DNA from 3 places in the Streptomyces sp. MUSC 14 genome. Region 3 is predicted to be linked to each of the others. Evidence: riboswitches for the same ligand, from Rfam matches in the RefSeq annotation. Region 3 holds a riboswitch; each other region holds the start of a gene.
What was found. Region 3 has a riboswitch for S-adenosylmethionine ahead of BIV25_RS54350 (putative leader peptide). Riboswitches for the same ligand answer to the same signal wherever they lie in the genome.
Positions count from the first base shown of each region.

Region 1: it holds a riboswitch for S-adenosylmethionine, as region 3 does, so the genes downstream of both, BIV25_RS12795 (aminotransferase class V-fold PLP-dependent enzyme) here and BIV25_RS54350 (putative leader peptide) in region 3, are expected to answer to the same signal.
Region 2: it holds a riboswitch for S-adenosylmethionine, as region 3 does, so the genes downstream of both, thrC (threonine synthase) here and BIV25_RS54350 (putative leader peptide) in region 3, are expected to answer to the same signal.

Region 1 is NZ_MLYN01000021.1:51,103-53,347, forward strand. It holds gene trpD (anthranilate phosphoribosyltransferase) at 1-572, shown strand, start outside; SAM riboswitch class IV at 638-754, shown strand; gene BIV25_RS12795 (aminotransferase class V-fold PLP-dependent enzyme) at 899-2,245, shown strand, end outside.
Region 2 is NZ_MLYN01000022.1:95,611-97,855, reverse strand. It holds gene thrC (threonine synthase) at 1-1,226, opposite strand, end outside; SAM riboswitch class I at 1,244-1,391, opposite strand; gene BIV25_RS13560 (glucosyl-3-phosphoglycerate synthase) at 1,576-2,245, shown strand, end outside.
Region 3 is NZ_MLYN01000023.1:158,937-161,181, forward strand. It holds gene BIV25_RS14925 (DUF1684 domain-containing protein) at 1-825, shown strand; SAM riboswitch class IV at 916-1,029, shown strand; gene BIV25_RS54350 (putative leader peptide) at 1,064-1,180, shown strand; gene BIV25_RS14930 (ABC transporter substrate-binding protein) at 1,433-2,245, shown strand, end outside.

The DNA.
Region 1 (2,245 bases), on a different contig from region 3:
AGTTCCATCCGGCGCTGCGTCATGTCGGCGCCGCCCGCGGCCAGTTGGGCATCCGGACGGTCTTCAACCTGCTCGGCCCCCTCACCAACCCGGCGAAGGTGCGGTCCCAGGCGGTCGGCGTGGCCGTCGCGCGGGAGGCGCCGATCGTCGCCGGCGTGCTCGCGGAGCGCGGCAACTCCGCGCTGGTCTTCCGCGGTGACGACGGCCTGGACGAGCTGACGACGACGGCCACGTCCCATGTCTGGGTCGTGCGGGACGGCAAGGTCACCGAGGAGGTCTTCGACCCCCGCGAGGTGGGCATCGGCCTCGTCCCCGTGGAGGCCCTGCGCGGCGGCGACCCGGCCCACAACGCGGACGTGGCCCGGCGGCTGCTGGACGGCGAGCGGGGCCCGGTGCGGGACGCCGTCGTACTGAACTCGGCGGCGGCCCTCGTCGCCCTGGACCCGACGGACGCCCCGCTCGCCGAACAGCTCGGCGCCGGTATGGCCCGGGCCGTCGAGTCCATCGACTCGGGTGCGGCGAAGGGGGCGCTGGAGCGCTGGGTGGCGGCGACCAACGCACAGCGGTCATGACGAGCGTCCCGCGATCCGGACCAGGGTTGCGGGACGACGATCAGTTGACGTAGTTTCCTGAACCAGGTCATGAGTGACAGTCATGAGGCCCCGGCCGACTGTCCGGCAACCCTCCGTCCGTGGCGGGGTGCCCCGGGTGAGGACCAGGTCGTGGGCAGCGAGGTCCACGGCAAGCGCGGACCCCTCGGCAAACCAGGGGTCCTGGTCGTCGAGGAGCCTTCCGTGAGCAAGCGAATGCGATAGGGCCGCCGAGCCCCGCCTCCGCACCCCCTCTTTCTCTTCTTTCCGTACGCCTTGCTGCCGTACGTCCTCACGGGAGTCCACCCATGTCTGTCTCCGCCGTCGCCGCTGCCCAGTCCGTTTGTGCCCCGCTGCCCGTTCTGGGACGGGATGTCACCGTCCCGCTCGTGACCGGAGGCGAAGTCACCTACGCGGCGCTCGACTACGCGGCCAGCGCCCCCGCGCTCCAGCGCGTCTGGGACGACGTCGCCGCCTACGCGCCGTACTACGGCAGCGTCCACCGCGGTGCCGGCTACCTCTCGCAGCTCTCGACCGACCTGTTCGAGAACGCCCGCAGGACGGTCGCCGAGTTCCTCGGCTGCCGCGCCGACGACCAGGTGGTCTTCACCCGCTCGACCACGGACTCGCTCAACCTGCTCGCCCGCGCCCTGCCCGCCGGCTGCCAGGTCTTCGTCTTCGAGACCGAGCACCACGCCTCCCTGCTGCCCTGGCAGGACGCGCGGGTCACCTACCTCGACGCGCCGCGCACCCCGCGCCAGGCCGTCGAGACCCTGGAGCGGGCTCTCGCCGACCGCGACCCGTACGGCCCGGCCCTGGTCTGCGTCACCGGCGCCTCCAACGTCACCGGCGAGCTGTGGCCGGTGCGCGAGCTCGCCGCCGCCGCACACGCCCACGGCGCCCGGATCGTCCTGGACGCCGCCCAGCTGGCCCCGCACCACCGGGTGGACGTGCGCGACCTGGACGTCGACTGGGTCGCCTTCTCCGGGCACAAGCTGTACGCCCCCTTCGGCTCCGGCGTCCTCGCGGGCCGCGCCGACTGGCTGCGCGCGGCCGAGCCGTACCTCGCGGGCGGCGGCGCCAGCCGCACGGTCACCCGGCGGCCTGACGGGTCGGTGGCCGTGGAGTGGCACGAGAGCGCCGCCCGGCACGAGGCGGGCTCCCCGAACGTCATCGGCGCCTACTCCATCGCGTCGGCCTGCAAGGCGCTCGCCGAGGCCGGCTGGGAGAACCTGGTGGCCCGTGAGGAGCACCTGATCGCGAAGGTCCGCGCGGGTCTGGCCGAGGTGCCGCAGGTGAGGGTGCTGTCCCTGTTCGGCGACGACGCCCCGCGGGTCGGCGTGCTCTCCTTCGTGGTGGCGGGCTGGAACAGCTCCCACTTCGCCGCCGCGCTCTCCGCCGAGTACGGCATCGGCGTCCGTGACGGCCTCTTCTGCGCCCACCCCCTGGTCCGCACCCTGCTCGGCAGCGACCCCCAGACCCAGGGCGAGTGCGGCGCTCCGGAGGCGGCCCCCGGCGAGAAGTCCCTCAACGCCATCCGCGTCAGCTTCGGCGCGGGCACGCCGGACGAGCACGTCGAGCGCTTCGTGACCGCCGTGCGGGAACTGGTGACCGAGGGTGCCAAGTGGCAGTACCGCACGGAGGACGGCCGCTGC
Region 2 (2,245 bases), on a different contig from region 3:
CCCGTGCCGGCCACCGCGTCGAGGGTCTTCAGGCCGTCGCCGGTGTTGAGGACGACCGTGGTCTTCGTCGGGTCCAGGACACCGGCCTCGACCAGCTTGCGGGTGACGCCGACCGTCACGCCGCCCGCCGTCTCGGCGAAGATGCCCTCGGTGCGGGCCAGCAGCTTGATCGCGTCGACGACTTCCTCGTCCGTCACGTCCTCCACCGCACCGCCGGTGCGGCGGGCGATGTCCAGCACGTACGGCCCGTCGGCCGGGTTGCCGATGGCGAGGGACTTGGCGATGGTGTTCGGCTTCTGCGGGCGGACCACGTCGTGCCCGGCCTTGAAGGCCGTCGACACCGGCGAGCAGCCCTCGGCCTGCGCACCGAAGATCTTGTACGGCCTGTCCTCGACCAGCCCGAGCCCGATCAGCTCCTTCAGCCCCTTGTCGATCTTCGTCAGCTGGGAGCCGGAGGCGATCGGGATCACGATCTGGTCCGGCAGCCGCCAGCCGAGCTGCTCGCAGATCTCGTACGCCAGCGTCTTGGAGCCCTCGGCGTAGTACGGCCGCAGGTTGACGTTGACGAAGCCCCAGCCCTCGCCGGCCGGGTCGCCGATCAGCTCGGAGCAGAAGCGGTTCACGTCGTCGTAGTTGCCCTCGATGCCGACGAGCTCGCCGCCGTAGACCGCGGCCATGACGATCTTGCCCTGCTCCAGGTCGTGCGGGATGAACACGCAGGAGCGGAAGCCGGCGCGGGCGGCGGCGGCGCCGACGGCACCGGCCAGGTTGCCCGTGGAGGAGCAGGACAGGGTGGTGAAGCCGAAGGCGCGGGCGGCCTCCAGGGCCTGGGCGACGACGCGGTCCTTGAAGGAGTGCGTCGGGTTGCCGGAGTCGTCCTTGACGAACAGGCCACCGGTGATGCCCAGTTCGCGGGCGAGGTTGTCGGCCTTGACGAGCTTGGTCCAGCCGGGGTTGATGTTCGGCTTGTCGGCGACGTCGGCCGGGACGGGCAGCAGGGGGGCGTACCGCCAGATGTTCGCGGGGCCGGCCTCGATGCGGGCCCGCAGTTCCTCGGTGCCGTAGGCCGAGAAGTCGTAGGCGATCTCCAGCGGGCCGAAACACTCCTCGCACGCGAAGACCGGGCCGAGCGGGACACGGTGACCGCACTCGCGACAGCTCAGCGCCGCGGCCGGACCGAGGTCGACGGGGGAGGTGGAGGTGCTTGCAACTGTCTGCACAGCCATGGAGGCGAGGCCCTTTCTCCTCATCTTCCTCACGACGCATCTCGCCGTGAGACGGATTTGGCACCTTCCCTAGCCGGGAGCCTCGCCACGTCAACGTGACAAGAACCGACTGGAGGGTTGCCGGGGCTTCATCGGGCCGTGTCCCTCTGCCCCTCTGGATGAGCGGTATGCGGTTGTATGAGCAGTTGTACGCACGAATCGTGCTGCGCGCGCGACCCCGACATGCGATGGTCACCGGCGTTGTTCAAGACTGTAACCGAAGGCCAGGACAGTTGAGATAGTCGTCCGAACCGCGAGATGGATCACACAGCCACCACCTGTGATCACGAACAGTGAGGAGCCGCAGAGCGTGCTGGAAGAAGTAGAGCGCTGGCTGGCCACCCACTCCTGGTCCGTGACCGACCGCCCGCTCCAGCGGATACTGGCCGCCAAGCAGCGTACGGGGCAGACGATCAGCGTCGTGCTGCCCGCGCTCGACGAGGAGGAGACCGTCGGCGACATCGTCACGGTCATCCGGCGCGAGCTGGTCGAGCGGGTCCCGCTCGTCGACGAGCTCGTCGTCGTCGACTCCGGCTCCACCGACCGCACCTCCGAGGTGGCCGCCGCCGCGGGCGCCCGGGTCGTCCACCGGGACACGATCCTGCCGCGCATCCCGGCCGTCCCCGGCAAGGGCGAGGTGCTGTGGCGCTCGCTCCTCGTGACCCGCGGCGACATCATCTGCTTCGTCGACGCCGACCTGCGCGAGTTCTCCGCCGACTTCGTCTCCGGCATCGTCGGCCCCCTCCTCACCGACCCCGGGATCTCGCTGGTGAAGGCCATGTACGACCGTCCGCTCGCCGGTGCCGCCGGGCAGGGCGGCCGGGTCACCGAGCTGATGGCCCGCCCGCTGCTCAACATGCACTGGCCGCAGCTGGCCGGATTCGTGCAGCCGCTGGGCGGCGAGTACGCGGCCCGGCGCGGCCTGCTGGAACAGCTCCCCTTCCCCGTCGGCTACGGCGTGGAACTGGGCATGCTGGTGG
Region 3 (2,245 bases):
ATGACCACCGAGGCCACCACAACAGACCTCCACGCCTTCACCGAGAACTGGCTGGAGTGGTACCGCGCCCAGGAGGCCCGGCTCGCCGACCCGCACGGGTTCCTGGCGATCACCGGCCAGCACTGGCTCGACGACCGGCCCCAGCGCTTCCCGGACGCGCCCGGCGCATGGCGCACCGGCACCGACGGGGTCGTCGTGGACCTCGACGACGGCGAGGAACTGGTCGTCGACGGAACGCCGGTGCACGGTGAACACCGCTTCGGCTTGCTTCCCGAACGCGGTGGCGTCAACGCCGTCTGGGCAGACGCCGTCATCGAGGTCGCCCGGCGCGGCGGGCACGACATCGTGCGCCCGCGGCACCCGGACGCGCCGTTGCGCACGGCCTTCACCGGAACGCCCGCCTACGCCCCCGACCCACGCTGGGCGGTGACGGGCCGCTACATCCCCTTCGACACGCCACGACCAACCACCGTGGGCGCCGCGATCGAGGGCCTTGAGCATGTCTACGACGCTCCGGGCCGGGTCGAGTTCGAGCTGGACGGGCGCCGGCTGTCACTCACCGCGTTCCCGGGACACGGCCTGGGTCGGCTGATGGTGCTGTTCACCGACGCGACCTCCGGGGTCACCACCTACGCCGCCAACCGCTCCCTGTCCCTGGAGCCGCCCGCCGCCGACGGCACGGTCGTCCTGGACTTCAACCGCGCCGCGAACCTGCCGTGCGCCTACACGGACCTCGCCACCTGCCCGCTGCCCCCGGCCGAGAACCGGCTGCCGGTGGCAATCGAGGCCGGCCAGAAGATCCCCCGCGAACGCGGCGGCTCCTGAGCCGGACGCACTTGCGCCCCCGAACTGCCCTGACAGGGCGTTCTTTTGCGCCATTGACGTACGACAAGACCGCTCCGTACGATCACGAACGGCATTGAGTGTCAGCGTCAAGCCCTGGCTCGCTGACCGGCAACCCTCCCGCGCGGTGGGGTGCTCCAGGTGAAAGCCCGGCGGGATCACCGACGATCTCCGCAAGCGCGTGGCCCCGTGACCGGGGCCGGACATGTGGAGGACAGCTATGCGGCACGGTGGTGACCTCAGCGCCCGTTTCGCCGGCGCCACCGTTTTCTCCCGGCTGTCGCGTCGGCGCCACATCGACCTCAAGCGCTCGACCAGCTGTCTCTGTCAGGCCTGACGGGCCTTTTCGCCGCTGGTCGCAGTCCGACAGGAGTCCTCGCCGCGTCCGTCTGCGCCTGATCCCCGATTTCCCCTGATCCCCGTCTGCACAGCGTTCCCCCGGCGTCGGCATCGCACCGACCGGGGCCGCACGCCCACGCACGGCCGTGTCCCGTACCACCACCGTGCCTGGTGACACGAGTAGGAGAAGCCCTCCGTGATTGCACTTTCCCATGTCAGAAACTCTCGGTGGGCGGCGCTGACCGCCCTTGTGACCACCAGCGCTCTGCTCACCGCCTGCGGATCGGGCGGCGGCGAAGCAGGCAGCGGCACCGGGCGGCCCAAGTCCGGCGGTACCCTGGCCTTCGCGGTGGGTTCGGACTCCGGCTGCGTGGATCCGCAGCAGGTCGCCAGCAACGAGACCATCTACTCGGTGCGCCAGATCGTGGACTCCTTGACGGACCAGGACCCGAAGACTGGCAAGATCGTGCCGTGGCTGGCGAAGAGCTGGGACGTCAGCTCCGACGCCACGACGTTCACCTTCCATCTGCGCTCGGGCGTCACTTTCAGCGACGGATCGAAACTGACCGCGCAGGTAGTCAAGGACAACTTCGACGCGGTGCCGAAGCTCGGTGCCCTGGGCACTCTCGCCGAGGGCTACCTGAGCGGCGTCAAGAGCACCACGGTGGTCGACCCGCTCACCGTGAAGGTGGCCTTCAGCCAGCCCAACGCCCAGTTCCTGCAGGCTACTTCGACGCACTCGCTCGGCATCGAGTCCTCGGCCAGCGCGAAGAAGACCCCACAGCAGAAGTGCAGTGAGGGCGTGATCGGTTCCGGGCCTTTCGTGCTGAAGCAGTACGTGCAGAACCAGTCGCTCACCCTCGCCAAGCGCACCGGATACGCCTGGGGTTCCGCGCTGTGGACCAAGAAGGGTGAGGCGTACCTGGACAAGCTGGTGTTCAAGGTCGTACCGGAGGCGGGCGTACGGGCGGGCAGTCTCCAGTCCGGCCAGGTGGACGCGATCAGCAGCGTCGGCAAGGCCAACGAGGCGGCGCTCAAGGGCGGTCAGGTCACTCTCCAGCGA